DNA from 3 places in the Streptomyces sp. TM32 genome. Region 1 is predicted to be linked to each of the others. Evidence: predicted binding sites of a transcription regulator. Region 1 holds the regulator's gene; each other region holds the start of a gene.
What was found. The regulator HrcA, encoded in region 1, represses chaperone genes, less so after heat shock. The targets are predictions, from matches to a motif close to TTNGCACTCNGNNNNNCNGAGTGCNAA.
Positions count from the first base shown of each region.

Region 2: groL (chaperonin GroEL) is a predicted target of HrcA. The motif match lies at 3,302-3,328, and genes of this name have one in related genera.
Region 3: EST92_RS28835 (FmdB family zinc ribbon protein) is a predicted target of HrcA. The motif match lies at 2,350-2,376, and genes of this name have one in related genera.

Region 1 covers NZ_SDIG01000082.1:18,178-23,992, forward strand. The annotation lists gene EST92_RS18830 (Uma2 family endonuclease) at 1-232, shown strand, start outside; gene EST92_RS18835 (DUF3097 domain-containing protein) at 210-1,043, opposite strand; gene EST92_RS18840 (MBL fold metallo-hydrolase) at 1,106-1,843, opposite strand; gene hrcA (heat-inducible transcriptional repressor HrcA) at 2,039-3,055, shown strand; gene dnaJ (molecular chaperone DnaJ) at 3,056-4,192, shown strand; gene EST92_RS18855 (nitronate monooxygenase) at 4,287-5,384, shown strand; gene EST92_RS18860 (16S rRNA (uracil(1498)-N(3))-methyltransferase) at 5,381-5,815, shown strand, end outside.
Region 2 covers NZ_SDIG01000056.1:9,268-15,082, forward strand. The annotation lists gene EST92_RS15095 (protein kinase) at 1-1,323, shown strand, start outside; gene groL (chaperonin GroEL) at 1,511-3,136, opposite strand; gene EST92_RS15105 (cold-shock protein) at 3,461-3,664, opposite strand; gene EST92_RS15110 (MoaD/ThiS family protein) at 4,088-4,366, opposite strand; gene thrC (threonine synthase) at 4,456-5,739, opposite strand; SAM riboswitch class I at 5,757-5,815, opposite strand, start outside.
Region 3 covers NZ_SDIG01000211.1:2,803-8,617, reverse strand. The annotation lists gene mscL (large conductance mechanosensitive channel protein MscL) at 1-283, opposite strand, end outside; gene EST92_RS28845 (hypothetical protein) at 566-838, opposite strand; gene EST92_RS28840 (S-methyl-5'-thioadenosine phosphorylase) at 978-1,811, opposite strand; gene EST92_RS28835 (FmdB family zinc ribbon protein) at 2,000-2,338, opposite strand; gene EST92_RS28830 (MFS transporter) at 2,452-3,753, opposite strand; gene EST92_RS28825 (potassium/proton antiporter) at 4,063-5,580, opposite strand; gene EST92_RS28820 (penicillin acylase family protein) at 5,762-5,815, shown strand, end outside.

The DNA.
Region 1 (5,815 bases):
CAAGCGCTCGATTTACGCGGCAGGCAGACTGCCCATCTACCTGATCATCGACCCCATCGTGGGCCACTGCGTTGTGCTCACTGAGCCCACTGGTACCGGTGAGACAGCCGACTACCAGTTGCAGTCGATCTTCAAGTTCGGCGACGCCGTGCCGTTGGACCAGCTCGATGTCGTACTGGACACCCACGAGTTCGGGACTCTCGCCAACGTCAGACGGCACCGCCGGCCGTAACGAAGTCGATCAGCTCCTCCACCCGGCCGAGGAGTTGTGGCTCCAGGTCCTTGTAGGAGTGCACGCACGACAGGATCCGCTGCCAGGCCGCACCCGTGCTGTCCGGCCAGCCCAGCGCCCGGCACACCCCCGTCTTCCAGTCCTGCCCGCGCGGGACGGACGGCCAGGCCGTGATGCCGACGGACGACGGCTTCACCGCCTCCCACACATCGATGTACGGGTGGCCGACGACCAGCGCATGGGCGCCGGTGACCTCGGCCGCGATCCGTGACTCCTTGGAGCCGGGAACGAGGTGGTCCACGAGCACGCCCAGCCGCGCGTCGGGGCCGGGGGAGAAGCCGCGGACGATCGCCGGGAGATCGTCGATGCCCTCCAGGTACTCCACGACGACGCCCTCGATGCGCAGATCGTCGCCCCACACCCGCTCGACCAGTTCGGCGTCGTGCCGGCCCTCCACATAAATGCGCCCGGCGCGCGCGACGCGGGCCCGTGCGCCGGGGACGGCGAGTGAGCCGGACGCCGTACGCGCCGGAGCGCTCGGCGCCGGGCGGCCCTGGGGGCGTACGAGGGTGACGACCTTGCCCTCCAGGAGGAAGCCGCGCGGGGTCATCGGAAAGACACGGTGCTTGCCGAAGCGGTCCTCCAGGGTGACCGTCGGGCCCTCGGCCGTCTTCTCGCAGCGGATCACCGCGCCGCAGAACCCCGTGGTCACCTCCTCGACGACCAGATCGGGGTCGGCCGGTACCTCGGGGGCCGGCCGCTGCTTCTTCCAGGGCGGGGTCAGGTCGGGGCTGTAGCGCTTGCTCTGCATGGGGCCTGTTCTGTTCGCAGGAGAGGGATGGGCAGCCGGGCAGACGGGCGGCCCGGCAGGGGTCAGGGGGCGGGGGCGACGCCGAAGCGGGCCGCCAGCGCGTCCCGTTGGGCGTGGACGAAGGCGGCGTCCACCACGGCGCCGTGGCCGGGGACGTAGTCCGCGTCCTCGCCGCCGAGGGCCAGCAGCCGGTCCAGCGCGCCGGGCCACTGCTGCGGCAGCGCGTCCGGGCCCGCCTGGGGCTCACCGGACTCCTCGACCAGATCGCCGCAGAAGACGATCTCGGGTGCGCCCTGCCGGCCCGGTACGAGGACCGCGAGATCGTGGGCGGTGTGCCCGGGGCCGACGTTGGCGAGCAGCACCTGACGGTCGCCGAGTTCGACGGTCAGCTGGCCGTGGACGTGGTGGTGCGGGGCGACCAGCAGGTCGGCGGCCTCCGCGGCGGCGTCCCGGTCGACGCCGTGCCGTACCGCGTCGTGCCGCAGCTCGTCCTTGCCGCGCCGCAGGAGGTCGCCGAGGCCGGCCGCGCCGAACACCTCGACGCCCGCGAAGGCGGCGGTGCCCAGCACATGATCGAAATGGGGGTGGGTCAGCGCGACATGCGTCACGTCGCGGCCCAGTACGCCGCGGATCGTCCGGCGCAGCTCCGCGCCGTCGCGAAGGGTCGCACCGGTGTCGACGATCATGACGCCGGTGGTCCCCGCGATCACCCCGATCGTCTCGTCCCACCTCGGCATCCGGCGCCTGGCGACACCGTCACCAAGCCGTTCCCAGCCGGCCTCTTCCCAAGCAGTGTGCATACCGAGACGCTAGCGCCCTCGCGATAGCGTTGCCCGGCAGATCGCCCGAACACGGTCATCGGGCGGGTGCTCCGCGCGGCCGCCCTTGCCGTGGCTGTGCTACTCGGCCGTACACTGGCTCAGGGCCTGGCACTCTGCCCGTGTGAGTGCCAGGAGGAACGAGACGCCGGGACGGCCGGACTGGAGGTGCGCGGAATGCTCAGTGAACGCAGGCTCGAAGTGCTGCGCGCCATCGTCCAGGACTATGTCGGGACGGAGGAGCCGGTCGGCTCCAAGGCACTCACCGAGCGCCACCAGCTGGGGGTCTCCCCGGCGACGATCCGCAACGACATGGCAGCCCTGGAGGACGAGGGGTTCATCGCCCAGCCGCACACCAGTGCCGGGCGGATCCCGACCGACAAGGGCTACCGGCTGTTCGTCGACAAGCTGGCCGGCGTCAAGCCGCTGTCCAGCCCGGAGCGGCGGGCGATCCAGAATTTCCTCGACGGCGCCGTCGACCTCGATGACGTGGTCGGCCGCACGGTCCGGCTGCTGGCGCAGCTGACCCGGCAGGTCGCGGTCGTCCAGTATCCCTCCCTGACCCGCTCCACGGTCCGGCACGTCGAGCTGCTGGCGCTGGCCCCGGCCCGCCTGATGCTCGTACTGATCACGGACACCGGGCGGGTCGAGCAGCGACTGATCGACTGCCAGGCGCCGTTCGGCGAGACGTCCCTGGCGGACCTGCGGGCACGGCTCAACAGCCGGGTCGTGGGCCGCAGGTTCGCGGATGTGCCGCAGTTGGTGCAGGATCTTCCGGAGTCCTTCGAGCAGGACGACCGCGGCACGGTCTCGACAGTGCTGTCGGTGTTGCTGGAGACTTTGGTGGAGGAGACCGAAGAGCGACTCGTGATCGGCGGTACCGCCAATCTCACGCGCTTCGGGCACGACTTTCCACTGACCATCCGGCCGGTGCTGGAGGCCCTTGAGGAGCATGTGGTGCTGCTCAAGCTGCTCGGGGAGGCCAAGGACTCGGGCATGACCGTACGTATCGGGCATGAGAATGCCCATGAAGGCCTGACGTCCACATCGGTCGTCGCGGTCGGCTACGGTTCGGGCGACGAGGCAGTCGCCAAACTCGGCGTGGTCGGACCGACCCGCATGGACTACCCCGGAACGATGGGAGCGGTACGCGCAGTGGCACGTTACGTCGGACAAATCCTCGCGGAGTCGTAAGTGGCCACGGATTACTACTCGGTCCTCGGCGTCGGCCGCGACGCCTCGCAGGACCAGATCAAGAAGGCCTTCCGTCGGCTGGCGCGCGAGCTGCACCCGGACGTGAATCCGGACCCCAAGACCCAAGAGCGGTTCAAGGAGATCAACGCCGCTTACGAGGTCCTGTCGGATCCGCAGAAGAAGCAGGTCTACGACCTCGGCGGCGACCCCCTCTCGCAGCAGGCCGGCGGCCAGGGCGCGGGCGGATTCGGCGCGGGCTTCGGCAACTTCTCCGACATCATGGACGCGTTCTTCGGCACCGCGTCGCAGCGCGGCCCGCGCTCGCGCACCCGCCGGGGTCAGGACGCCATGATCCGCCTCGATGTCGAGCTGAACGAAGCGGCCTTCGGCACGACCAAGGACATCCAGGTCGACACCGCCATCGTCTGTACGACGTGCACCGGCGAGGGCGCGGCGCCCGGCACCTCGGCGCAGACCTGCGACATGTGCCGCGGCCGCGGTGAGGTCTCGCAGGTCACCCGGTCCTTCCTCGGCCAGGTCATGACGTCCCGGCCGTGCCCGCAGTGCCAGGGCTTCGGCACGGTCGTACCGACGCCGTGCCCCGAGTGCGCCGGCGACGGACGGATCCGCTCCCGCCGCACCCTGACCGTCAAGATCCCCGCGGGTGTCGACAACGGCACCCGCATCCAGCTCGCGGGGGAGGGCGAGGTCGGCCCCGGCGGTGGCCCCGCCGGCGACCTCTACGTGGAGATCCACGAGCTGCCGCACGCGGTCTTCCAGCGGCGCGGCGACGATCTGCACTGCACGGTCACCATCCCGATGACGGCGGCGGCGCTGGGCACCAAGTGCCCGCTGGAGACGCTGGACGGGGTCGAGGAGATCGACGTCCGGCCCGGCACCCAGTCCGGCCAGTCCATCCCGCTGCACCAGCGCGGGGTGACGCATCTGCGCGGTGGCGGCCGCGGTGACCTCATCGTCCATGTCGAGGTGCAGACGCCGTCCAAGCTCGACCCCGAGCAGGAAGAGGTGCTCCGGCGGCTGGCCAAGCTCCGCGGTGAGGAGCGGCCCACGGGGCAGTTCCAGCCCGGACAGCAGGGGCTGTTCTCGCGCCTGAAAGACGCCTTCAACGGGCGATAGCCCAGGTGGGCCGGGGTGCGGCGGCGTGCCCCGGCAAGCCGCCACAGCGTGGCCCCGATGCGGGGCGAGGCGGTGGGCGTGACACGATGTGGTCATGCCCACCGCGCTCACCGATCTCTGCCGCCACCCGATCGTGCAGGCCCCCATGGCGGGCGGCGGATCCGGGCCCGAGCTGGCCGCCGCCGTCTGTGGCGCCGGCGGTCTCGGCTTCCTCGCCGCCGGCTACAAAACCGCCGACGGGATGTATCAGGAGATCAAACAGCTGCGGTCGCTGACCGACCGGCCCTTCGGCGTCAACCTCTTCATGCCGCAGCCGTCCCTGGCCGACGGCTCCGTCGTCGAGGTCTACCGCGAGCAACTCGCGGGCGAGGCCGCCTGGTACGAGACCGAGCTCGGCGACACCGACGGCCCCGTCGACGACGGCTACGAGGCCAAGCTCGCGATCCTGCGCGAGGACCCGGTGCCGGTGGTGTCCTTCACCTTCGGCTGCCCCTCGCGCGCCGTCCTCGACTCCTTCGCGCAGGTCGGTACGTACACGGTGGTCACGGTCACCACCGCCGCCGAGGCGCAGGCCGCACAGTGGTCGGGCGCGGACGCGGTGTGCGTGCAGGGCGTGGAGGCCGGCGGTCACCAGGGCACCCACCGGGACGATCCGCATGCGGACGGGACCGGGGCGGGGCTGGGGCTGCTGGCGCTGCTCGGCCAGGTCCGCGAGGCCGTACAGATTCCGGTGATCGCCGCGGGCGGGCTGATGCGCGGCTCGCAGATCGCGGCGGTGCTGGCCGCCGGGGCGTGCATGGCGCAGCTGGGCACCGCCTTCCTCGCCACCCCCGAGTCGGGCGCCAACCCGCTGCACAAGCAGGCGCTGACCAACCCCCTGTTCACCCATACCGAGTTGACCCGGGCGTTCTCCGGGCGGCCGGCCCGCGGGCTGGTGAACCGCTTCATGCGGGAGCACGGCCCGTACGCTCCGGCCGCCTATCCGGCCGTCCACTACCTGACCTCCACCCTCCGCAAGGCCGCGGCCAAGGCGGGCGACGCCCAGGGCATGAACCTGTGGGCGGGGCAGGGGCACCGGCTGGCCCGGGAGCTGCCCGCCGGGCGGCTCGTGGAGGTGCTGACGGCCGAACTGGACGCGGCGCGCGCCGCGTTGGCCCTGCCGGGCAGCGGAAGCGACGGCAGCGCGTCATGACCGCGCCCGTTTTCCTCATCGATTCGCTCGCGGACGTACGGGCCGGGGGCACGCTGACCCTGGACGGGCCCGAGGGCCGGCATGCGGTATCGGTGCGCCGGCTGCGGACCGGCGAGGAGGTCGTGCTGACGGACGGCCGGGGCACAGGTGCGTACGGCACGGTCGCCGCCGTCGAGGGCAAGGACCGGCTCACCGTCGCGGTCACCGGGCTGCGCACCGAGGCCCCGCCGCAGCCCACGATCACCGTGGTCCAGGCGCTCCCCAAGGGCGACCGCGGCGAGCTGGCGGTCGAGACGATGACCGAGACCGGCGTGGACGCCGTCGTGCCCTGGCCGGCGGCGCGTTGTGTCACCCAGTGGAAGGGTGAGCGGGCGGCCAAAGCGCTGGGCAAATGGCGGGCCACGGCCCGCGAGGCGGGCAAGCAGTCGCGC
Region 2 (5,815 bases), on a different contig from region 1:
ACCGACGAGGACATGGTGGACGGCACGTTCGTTCCGTACATCGTGATGGAACGGGTCGACGGGGCGACCTTCGCGGAACTGCTGCACGACCGGCACCGGCTCCCGCCCGCCAGGGCACTGGAGTTGACCGCCGGAGTGCTGAAGGCGCTGGCGCACGCGCATCACAGCGGCATCGTCCACAGCGACATCAAGCCCGCCAATGTGATGCTCACCCGCGACGGTGCCGTCAAGGTGACGGACTTCGGCATCGCACGGCCCGTGGCGGTGGAGGGGGCCGACCTGCCCCCGGACACCACGGTCGTCGGTACTCCCCCGTACCTCTCCCCGGAGCAGGCACGGGGGCAGGCCGTGGGTGCCCCCGCCGACCTCTATTCCACCGGCTGCCTGTTGTACGAGCTGCTGACGGGGCGTCCGCCGTTCCTCGGTGCGGGCGTGATGGACCTGGTCCTCCAGCATGTGGAGGCCACCCCGGAGCCCCCGTCGGCTCATGCGCCACAGGTGCCTCCCGAGTGCGATGCGCTCGTGCTCCGGGCACTGAACAAGGCGCCCACAGACCGCCCACCGAACGCCGAGGCGATGCTCGCAACCGTCGAGCGGATCCTGGGCGGCCTCCCCTCCGGGCACTCGGGCCCGGAGGCGGCGTTCGGTGGGCCGGCGGACGCGGGCGGGCCCCCTGGCCCGCCCGCGTCCCGCCCCCACACATCCGGCCCGCTCACCCCGAGCCCACCCGTGCCGAGCCTGCACACGGACCCGACGTTGGTGTTCCCCGCCCCGGATCCGCCCGTCCGGGGCGACCGGGGACGCCGCTCCCGGCCGGCCCGGTGCCGGGTCGGCCGGACGGCCGGGCTACTGGCCGGCGCGCTGCTGGCCGTGGTCGCCGGCGGATACGCCCTCACGGTGGCGGGAAGCGGGGAGCCGGGCAGCGGAGAGCCGGACACCGCCGCAGCGAGCGCCGCGGCGTCCAGCACCGCGAGCCCGGCCTCCCCGGCACCGGGCGAGTCGCCGGAGCACGAGCCCGGCCGGCAGTCGGCGGACGGCCGGCAGCCGAAGGGCGGGCAGGCGAGCGACCGGGGCAAGGCCCGGGTTCCCGCCCTGGTCGGCGGCACGCTGCCGCAGGCGCGGGCCGCCGCCGAGCGAGCGGGGCTCCGGGTGATGCCGGCCAAGCGCCTGCCGGGCCTGCACTGCCCGGAGGGGTCCGCCGAGCCGGGCACCGTATGCGCTCAGTCGCCGGGGCCGGGCGCCGACATGGCCCGCGGGTCCACGATCCGGGTCAGGGTGCCGGAGAACCACCTCCACGCCCACCGCCGCCCCGCACGGCGATGACCTGACCGTACCTCGGATCCACGGAACCGCAGATCCACAGAACCCCAGATCCGCCGCACCGCATACCCACAGCACCGCATACCCGCAGAAACAACGCCGCCGGGGCGGCACCCCCTGGGAGGAGGGTGCCGCCCCGACGTACGTCTGGACGTGCGGTCCGGGAGGACCAGCGTCTGATCCGCGAGGATCAGAAGTCCATGTCACCGCCCGGCATGCCGCCCGGAGCGCCCGCCGCGGCGGCCTTCTCCGGCTTGTCGGCGATGACGGCCTCGGTGGTGAGGAACAGCGCCGCGATGGAGGCGGCGTTCTGCAGCGCGGAGCGGGTGACCTTGGCGGGGTCGATGATGCCCTCGGCGATCATGTCGACGTACTCGCCGGTCGCGGCGTTCAGGCCGTGGCCGACGGCCAGGTTGCGCACCTTCTCCACCACGACGCCGCCCTCAAGGCCGCCGTTGACGGAGATCTGCTTCAGCGGAGCCTCCAGCGCGAGCTTCACGGCGTTGGCGCCGGTGGCCTCGTCACCGTCGAGGTCCAGCTTCTCGAAGACCGAGGAGGCCTGGAGCAGGGCGACGCCACCGCCGGCGACGATGCCCTCCTCGACGGCCGCCTTCGCGTTGCGCACGGCGTCCTCGATGCGGTGCTTGCGCTCCTTGAGCTCCACCTCGGTGGCGGCACCGGCCTTGATGACGGCCACGCCGCCGGCCAGCTTCGCCAGACGCTCCTGGAGCTTCTCGCGGTCGTAGTCCGAGTCGCTGTTCTCGATCTCGGCGCGGATCTGGTTGACGCGGCCCTGGACCTGCTCGCTGTCACCGGCACCGTCGACGATGGTGGTCTCGTCCTTGGTGATGACGACCTTGCGGGCGCGGCCGAGCAGTTCGAGACCGGCGTTCTCCAGCTTGAGGCCGACCTCCTCGGAGATGACGGTGCCACCGGTGAGGATGGCGATGTCGCCGAGCATGGCCTTGCGGCGGTCACCGAAGCCCGGGGCCTTGACGGCGACGGACTTGAAGGTGCCACGGATCTTGTTGACGACCAGGGTCGACAGGGCCTCGCCCTCGACGTCCTCGGCGATGATCAGCAGCGGCTTGCCGGACTGCATGACCTTCTCCAGGAGCGGCAGCAGGTCCTTCACGCTGCTGATCTTGGAGTTGACGATGAGGATGTACGGGTCGTCGAGCGCGGCTTCCATGCGCTCCATGTCGGTCGCGAAGTACGCCGAGATGTAGCCCTTGTCGAAGCGCATACCCTCGGTGAGCTCCAGCTCCAGACCGAAGGTCTGGGACTCCTCGACGGTGATGACGCCTTCCTTGCCGACCTTGTCCATGGCCTCGGCGATCAGCTCGCCGATCTGGGTGTCGGCGGCGGAGATGGAGGCGGTCGAAGCGATCTGCTCCTTGGTCTCCACGTCCTTGGCCTGCTCCAGCAGGGCAGCGGAGACGGCCTCGACGGCCTTCTCGATACCGCGCTTGAGGGCCATCGGGTTGGCGCCGGCGGCGACGTTGCGCAGGCCCTCGCGGACCAGGGCCTGGGCCAGGACGGTCGCGGTCGTCGTGCCGTCACCGGCGACGTCGTCCGTCTTCTTCGCGACCTCCTTGACCAGCTCGGCGCCGATCTTCTCGTACGGGTCCTCGAGCTCGATCTCCTTGGCGATGGACACACCATCGTTGGTGATCGTGGGGGCGCCCCACTTCTTCTCGAGGACGACGTTGCGGCCCTTGGGGCCGAGGGTCACCTTGACGGCGTCGGCGAGCTGGTTCATCCCGCGCTCGAGACCGCGCCGCGCCTCCTCGTCGAACGCGATGATCTTGGCCATGTGAAGTGGTCCTCCCGGACTAATGGGGTCTCCCCTGCTCGAACGCAGTTGAGAGCGTGGGGAAGGATTTCTCCGGACCGCGCTGGCGCCCGCGACGGACGGCCTACGGACCCGCGGTGGTTCCTTGCCCCACCCGGCCCGCGGGCCTCACCGACCCGGTCCTTCGTAGCACTCTCACGCGGAGAGTGCTAACGCCAATGATTAGCACTCGCAGGGTGCGAGTGCAAGCGCCCACCGGGAGGGTGCCCCCTACGGGGCAGACAGCAGAAGGCCCGTACCCCCTCGGGGCACGGGCCTTCCGTGACGCAGCAGTCGGTCGGCGCCTCAGCCGGCCACCCGGACCATGTCCGCCTGCGGCCCCTTCTGGCCCTGCGAGATCTCGAACTCGACCCGCTGACCCTCCTCAAGGGTGCGGTAACCGTCCATCTGGATCGCGCTGTAGTGGACGAAAACATCCGCACCACCGTCGACCGCGATGAAGCCGTACCCCTTCTCCGCGTTGAACCACTTGACGGTGCCCTGAGCCATGCCTAACTCCCCTATTACTGGCCCTTGCGCAGGACCGCACTTCGCGGACCCGGGTCAGACCTCACCCCGCGAATGGCCCGTGGGGTGTGCGCCGGAACGCGTCGACCGCCGCTGAATGTATCTGCACAGATGCCCAGAGCAACAGGTCAATCGGACGAGAATTCTGGGGCCGGAGAATCGGCAATATGAGGTGAAATCCCAGTTCTCCAGGGCAAGTCGGGCCGGGCGTAGCACACATAAGCGACAAATATCGCTCACACTTCGAGCACAACTGATCGCTGTCTCATATGCGTTCGGCACGCGCACGGTGATATCCGGAGGGGGATCACCCCAATAGTATCTCCTTTCACAACATGGAATTGCCCCGTCCGCTTTCTGGCGGACGGGGCAATTCCGGTCAGGCAGGAGAAGAGTTGGCGCAAATCAGCAGCCGCCGGCGACCGCCGGAATGATCGAAATGCCCGCGCCGTCCGGCGTCGGCGTCTCCAGGCCCTGCTCGAAGCGCACATCGTCGTCGTTCACGTACACATTCACGAAGCGGCGCAGCTTGCCGGCGTCGTCCAGCACACGGGCCGCGATGCCCTGGTGGTTCCGCTCCAGGTCGGCGATCACCTCGGAGAGGGTCGCGCCCTCGGCGGGCACCTCGGCCTGGCCGCCGGTGTAGGTGCGGAGGATGGTGGGGATGCGGACCTTGACGCTCATGGTTCTGCCTTCCGGGTGGTGCGGGGTACGAGTTCGGGGGCGGGGACGGTGCTCGTCGACGGTGCTCGCCCGCGGACGGGCCGGGCGCCTCAGCCGGCCAGGCCGGCCGCGCGGAACGCGTCCAGGTCCGGACGGATCGTGGCCGTGGGCCCGGAGGTCGGGGCGACCGCGTCCAGGGTCTTGAGGCCGTCACCGGTGTTGAGGACGACGGTGGTCAGGGACGGGTCGAGCAGACCGTCCTCGATCAGCTTCTTGGTCACGCCGACGGTCACCCCGCCCGCGGTCTCCGCGAAGATCCCCTCGGTCCGGGCCAGCAGCTTGATCGCGTCCACGACCTGCTCGTCGGTGACATCCTCCACCGCGCCACCGGTCCGGCGCGCGATGTCGAGCACGTACGGACCGTCGGCCGGGTTACCGATCGCCAGCGACTTCGCGATGGTCTTCGGCTTCTGCGGGCGCACGACGTCGTGACCGGCCTTGAAGGCCGTGGACACCGGCGAGCAGCCCTCCGCCTGGGCGCCGAAGATCTTGTAGGGCTTGTCCTCGACCAGGCCGAGGGCGATCAGCTCCTTGAGCCCCTTGTCGATCTTCGTCAGCTGCGAGCCGGACGCGATCGGGATGACGATCTGGTCCGGGAGCTGCCAGCCCAGCTGCTCGCAGATCTCGTAGGCGAGGGTCTTGGAACCCTCGCCGTAGTACGGACGCAGATTGACATTGACGAAGCCCCAGCCCTCGCCCAGCGGGTCGCCGATGAGCTCCGAGCAGAAGCGGTTGACGTCGTCGTAGTTGCCCTCGATGCCGACCAGGTCGCCGCCGTAGACCGCGGCCATGACGACCTTGCCGGCCTCCAGGTCGTGCGGGATGAAGACGCAGGACTTGAAACCGGCGCGGCGGGCCGCGGCGCCGACCGCACCGGCGAGGTTGCCGGTGGAGGAGCAGGACAGGGTGGTGAAGCCGAAGGCACGGGCGGCCTCGACGGCGATCGCCACGACGCGGTCCTTGAAGGAGTGCGTCGGGTTGCCGGAGTCGTCCTTCACGTACAGCCCGCCGGTGACGCCCAGCTCGGCGGCGAGCCGGTCGGCCTTGACGAGCTTGGTGAAGCCGGGGTTGAGATTGGGCTTGTCGGCCACGTCGGCGGGGACGGGCAGCAGCGGGGCGTAGCGCCAGATGTTGTCCGGCCCGGCCTCGATCTGCTTCCGCAGCCCCTCGGGGTCGCCGCTCGGCAGGTCGTACGCGACTTCGAGCGGCCCGAAACATTCCTGGCACGCGAAGATCGGGCCGAGCGCGAAGCGCTGTCCGCACTCACGGCAGGACAGTGCCGCGGCGGGGCCCAGAGCGACGGTGGGGGTGTTTTCGGTGACTTGCACAGCCATGGAGGCGAGGCCCTTTCTCCTCATCTTCCTCGCGACGAATCTCGCCACGAGACGGATTTGGCACCTTCCCTAGCCG
Region 3 (5,815 bases), on a different contig from region 1:
ACGTCAGGGCGGCGCTGAGCACGGAGCCCCACAGGATGTAGATGCCGTCGGTGAAGGCGCCCGTCTTGGGATCCGTGGCGCAGGTCGCGGTCAGGCAGGACTGGTAATGATCGAGGTTCTGTGAGCCGAGCGCACCCACGAGGGGGTTGATGATCCCCTTCACCACCGCGTTGACGATGTTCGTGAATGCCGCACCGACGACGACCGCGACCGCGAGTTCGATGACGTTGCCGCGCATCAGGAATTCCTTGAATCCCTGCAGGACGCCCTTGCTCTCGCTCACCTGACAGCCTCATTCCTTGCTCACTACACACGGTGCACCGACGTTCAGCACCGCAACTTACGTCAGAGCAGGGCGGAGGTGTCCAGTCCTGCCGCGCCGACCGGCGACCGGCCGCAGCGTGAGTGCGGGCCGGGCGGAGGGGGCCGCTCCTGCGGTCCGGGTGGGCAGCGACCGCGGTATCCGTGCCCCGGGCGGGTCGCCACGGGCGCGCGGCGGCCGCTCTGTCACTCGCAGCGGTGTCACGTGCCCCGGCGGCCGAAGCCACTCGATCTTGGCGCATGGTCACCGCCTGCCCACGGTCGTCGGCGAGGGGCAGCCGGCGGCGGGAGCGGCTCGTACGGCGCCGTACGAGGCACCGCCGGCCAGCACTGCGGCGGCCGTCGCCAGTCCGGCGGCCAGCAGACGCCGCCGTGCGGTCCGGCCCAGCCGGGGCCGGCCGCCGCCTGCCCGCACCGGTGGGAAGTGCGGCACCTCACACGGCGGGGGAGCGGGGAGCGGAGGGGCGAGAAGGTCGGAGTCGGTCAGCGGAGAGGGAGCGGACGGGGTACGGGGCATCTGGTCACCGCCTGTGGTGAGGGGTTCGGAGAACCTGCGATCACCACCGTGCCGGAGTCCGCGCCGGCCCGCTCCAGGCTGTGTACGACCCCGCCGTTGTGGACAACTCGGCCACCCCGAAGGGTGAGGCCGCGCGGCGTTACGGCAGTTCGATGCCCAGGTCCCAGCCCGCGTGGGCGTCGGTGCACAGGCAGTTGCGGGCGGTGTTGCCGGGGAGCGCGGCGACCGCGTCGAAGAGGACGTCGCGCAGCCGGTCGACGTTCTGCGCGAAGACCCGGAAGACCTCTTCGTGGGAGACGCCATGGCCCGTCTCGGTACCCGCGTCCAGGTCCGTGACCAGCGTCAACGACGTGTAGCACAGGCTCAGTTCCCGGGCCAGGACGGCCTCCGGGTGCCCGGTCATGCCCACCACCGACCAGCCCTGCGCGGCGTGCCAGCGCGATTCGGCGCGGGTCGAGAAGCGGGGGCCCTCGATGACGACGAGGGTGCCGCCGTCCACCGGCTCCCAGTCCCGGCCGCGGGCCGCCGCGAGGGCGGCCTCCCGCCCGGTGGGGCAGTACGGGTCGGCGAAGGTCAGGTGGACGACGTTGGGGGTGCTGCCGTCCGGCAGGGTCTCCCCGTCGAAGTAGGTCTGGGTCCGGGCCTTGGTGCGGTCCACGAGCTGGTCGGGGACGAGCAGCGTGCCGGGGCCGTACTCGGGGCGCAGCCCGCCGACCGCGCACGGGCCGAGGACCTGGCGCACGCCGAGCGAGCGCAGCGCCCACATGTTGGCGCGGTAGTTGATGCGGTGCGGCGGGAGATGGTGCCCGCGGCCGTGCCGGGGCAGGAAGGCGACCTTGCGGCCGGCGATCTTCCCCAGGAAGAGCGAGTCGCTGGGGCGCCCGTACGGGGTGTCCAGCGTGATCTCGGTCACGTCGTCGAGGAAGGAGTAGAACCCCGAGCCGCCGATTACACCAATCTCCGCGTCAGCCATGCCGGTCACACTATCGGGGCGGGGCGGCGTGAGGCAGAAGAGTGACGCCCGCGAAAGCATTCCGTAAGGAAACGTATGGAAGCGTCGCGTAAGGACGCGGACGGCGCGACCCGTAGGGACGTGCACGCAAGCAGGCCCCAACACAGCGGGCCCCGCCGTGGTGACGGCGGGGCCCGGAACGCTGTGGGTCAGGCTGCGGAGCTGGTGCCCGAGCCGCTGCCGGAGGACGAGGCGGCGGCCGGAGCGGCGGCCTTGGTCTCGGAGCTGCCGGACGAGGAGCTCGACGAGTCCGAGGAGGACGCAGCGCCGGACGAGGCGGAGGTCTTCGCGGGGCTGCTGCTGGACGACGAGCCGCGGCTGTCGTTGCGGTAGAAGCCGGAGCCCTTGAAGACGATGCCGACCGCGGAGAACACCTTCTTGAGGCGTCCGTTGCAGCTGGGGCACTCCGTGAGCGCGTCGTCGCTGAACTTCTGCACCGCCTCGAGGCCCTCGCCGCACTCGGTGCACTGGTACTGGTAGGTCGGCACTTGTCTTCCTCCTGGCACTCTCACTCGATGAGTGCTAACGACGCTCCATCTTGCAGTATTCCTGGCCATCAGTCCACCGTGACCGGCGCAACGGTGACCGACTCCACGTCCGTTCAGGCGCGCGCCAGCTCCCGCTCCCGGCCCTCGGCACCGGCGCCGGCGCGGTCCGGGACGCGCTGAGCGGCGGTGTCGGCACCCGCGGCCGAGCCGCGCGGCAGCAGGTGGGCGCGGAGCGCCAGCAGCACGGTGCAGGCCAGCGCCGTACCGGCCAGCGGCACCAGGAATCCGCTGCTCGGCCCGAATCCGTCGGCGAGCTGGCCGGCCGAGGTGGCCGCGGCCGCCTGGCCCAGCGCGACCGCACCGGTCAGCCAGGTGAAGGCCTCGGTCCGGGCGGCGGCCGGCACCAGCGTCTCCACGAGGGTGTAGCCGGTGATCAGGGCCGGGGCGATGCACAGGCCCACGACCAGGCCGACGGCGCCCAGCAGCGGTACCGAGGTCACCGCCCACAGCGGGGTGGTGGCCAGCGCGAGCAGCCCGTAGGCGACCAGCAGCCGGCGCCGCGGGCCGACCTTCCAGGCGATCGCGCCGCAGGCGATACCGGCGAGCATGTTGCCGCCCGCGAAGATGCCGTAGAGCACGCCGTTGATGCCGGGCTGCCCGATGTGCTGGGTGAACGCCGTCAGCGAGACCTGCATTCCGCCGAAGACGGCGCCGATGCCGAGGAACGCCACGATCAGGACGCGTACGCCGGGCACCGACAGCGCCGAGACGCGCGGCCGGTCGCCGGACGCGGCCCGGTGCACCGCCGGCTGGCTGCGCTTCTGCGCGGCGAACAGCAGCCCGCCGGCCAGGGTCAGCACGGCCTCGGCGATCAGTCCGGCCGCCGGGTGGATGCCGGTGCACAGCGCGGTGGCCAGTACCGGGCCGACCACGAAGGTGAACTCGTCGGTCACCGACTCGAAGGCGGCGGCCGTCGGCATCAGCGGGCTGCGGCCGAGCCGGGCCGCCCAGCGGGCCCGCACCATCGGGCCGACCTGCGGCGTCGAGGCGCCCGTGGGGACGGCCACCGCGAGCAGCGCCCACAGCGGGGCGTGCGCCAGGGCGAGGGTGATCAGGGCCGCGACGCCGGTGGCGTGCACGAGGACGCCGGGGAGCAGCACCGCGCGCTGGCCGAAGCGGTCGGCGAGCCGGCCGCTCTGCGGGGCGAACAGCGCCATCGAGACGCCGGTGGTGGCGGACACCGCGCCCGCGGTGCCGTACGAGCCGGTGGTGGACTGGACGAGCAGCACGATGCCGATCGTCAGCATGGCGAAGGGCTGCCGGGCCAGGAAGCCGGGCAGCAGGAATGTCCATGCACCAGGGGTGCGGAGAAGTGATCCGTAACCGGAACGGGAATCCTTGACCGCGGATGCCACGGCCGGGCCTTTCTGCCGCCTGGTAGCGCGCCACCCGCGAGGTCGTCACGGATACGCGCCGAGAGCTGTCCTCTCGCGCAGGACCGAGTGATACCGCGTGGTCCGCACCGGAAGAGGTGGCTGCGTAAGGCAGGGGGACCGCGGCCGCCGAGCGGTCGCGCCAGCTCTGCATCAGGCAGAGTTGGTTCGTCGATGTGCCTCTTCATACTACAGGCCGCAGCGCGGGAAGCCCTGGGATCGGGCAGGGCTTCCCGGGAATTTCCTTAGGATCCGTGGAGATGTGCAGCACATTTCCGGGTCCGCGGGCGCTCAGTGCGAGCCGTGCCGCCGCCCCAGGGAACCGGGGATGCCCAGCCAGCCGGCCAGCTTGCCGCCCTGGGAGACCGCCTGCAGCCGCCGCTCGGCCGCGTCGCGCACCGGGTCGGTGGCCACCACCAGCAGCTCGTCGCCGCGGCGCAGCACCGTCGTGGGCGCGGGGACGAAGCTGGCGCCGTCCCGGACGACGAGGGTGACCGCGGCGCCCGCGGGCATCCGCAGCTCGCCGACCTCGACGCCGTGCATACGCGACGTCGGGCCGATGGTGGTCGACAGCAGATGGCCGCGCAGCCGCTCCAGCGGCGCCGATTCGATGCCCAGGTCGGCGGCCTCCTCGCCGTCGCCCAGCCGCAGCCGTCTGGCGAGCCAGGGCAGCGTCGGCCCCTGGACGAAGGTGTAGATGACGACCAGCACGAAGACGATGTTGAAGACCCGCTCGCTGCCGGGCACATGGGTCACCATCGGGATGGTCGCCAGCACGATCGGGACCGCACCGCGCAGCCCGGCCCAGGACAGCAGGGTCTTCTCCTGCCACGGCATCCGCCACGGCAGCAGCGCCACAAATACGGACATCGGCCGGGCCACGATGGTCAGGATCAGGCCGATCAGCAGCGCGGGCACGATGTCGTCGAGCAGGTTGTGCGGGGTCACCAGCAGGCCCAGCAGGACGAACATGCCGATCTGGCCGATCCAGCCGAGGCCTTCGGCGAAACCGCGGGTGGCCGGGGCGTGCGGCAGCTTGGCGTTGCCGAGGATCACCGCGGCCAGATAGACGGCGAGGAAGCCGGAGCCGTGCGCCAGCGCACCGGCCGCGTAGGCGGAGACCGCGATGGCCATGACGGCGATCGGGTACAGACCGGACGCGGGCAGCGCCACGTGCCGCATGCCGTAGGCGCCGAGCCAGCCTATGGCCAGTCCGATGGCGGCGCCGATCGCCAGCTCCAGAGCGATCGTGCCGAGCAGGACGTACCAGTCGTCGACCGGCTGCGTGGTGGAGAAGGCGACGACGAGGATGACGACGGGGGCGTCGTTGAAGCCGGATTCGGCCTCCAGGATGCCTGTCAGCCGGGACGGCAGCGGCACGTTGCGCAGTACGGAGAAGACGGCCGCGGCATCGGTGGAGGAGACCACGGCGCCGATCAGCAGCGCCTGGCGCCAGTCGAGTCCGGCCAGGTAGTGCGCGCCGGCCGCGGTGACCCCCACGCTCACCGCGACGCCGACCGTCGACAGTGCCACCGCCCGTGGCAGTGCCGGTTTGATCTCTTTCCATTTGGTGCCCAGGCCGCCCTCGGCAAGGATCACGACCAGCGCGGCATAGCCGAGGAGTTGGGTCAGGCCGGCGTTGTCGAAGACGACGCCGCCGGGGCCGTCCTGCCCTATGGCGATGCCTATCCCCAGGTAGATGAGCAGGCTGGGGAGCCCGCTGCGCGAGGAGACCCGTACCGCGGCCACCGCGATGAGCAGTACGAGAGAGCAGATCAGCAGGAGTTCGTTGAGGTGGTCGACAGTCAGGAGCTGATCCTTCCTCGCACAGGTGCCGGGGCGCTTTTCCTTAACGTATCTAGTTACTGAGGCTAACAATTTACCATTACTTGAAGGTTGGATGTGCTGGCGGTGACTCCGCGTAGGGGTCACCCAACCCGTGCGCCTATGGTTGCTCCAGCACGCCCACCCTGCCCCTCGAAGGACAGAGATGCCCGCCAACAAGTCCGGCCCAGTCCCCAGGAAGAAGAAGGGGCGGCGCGGC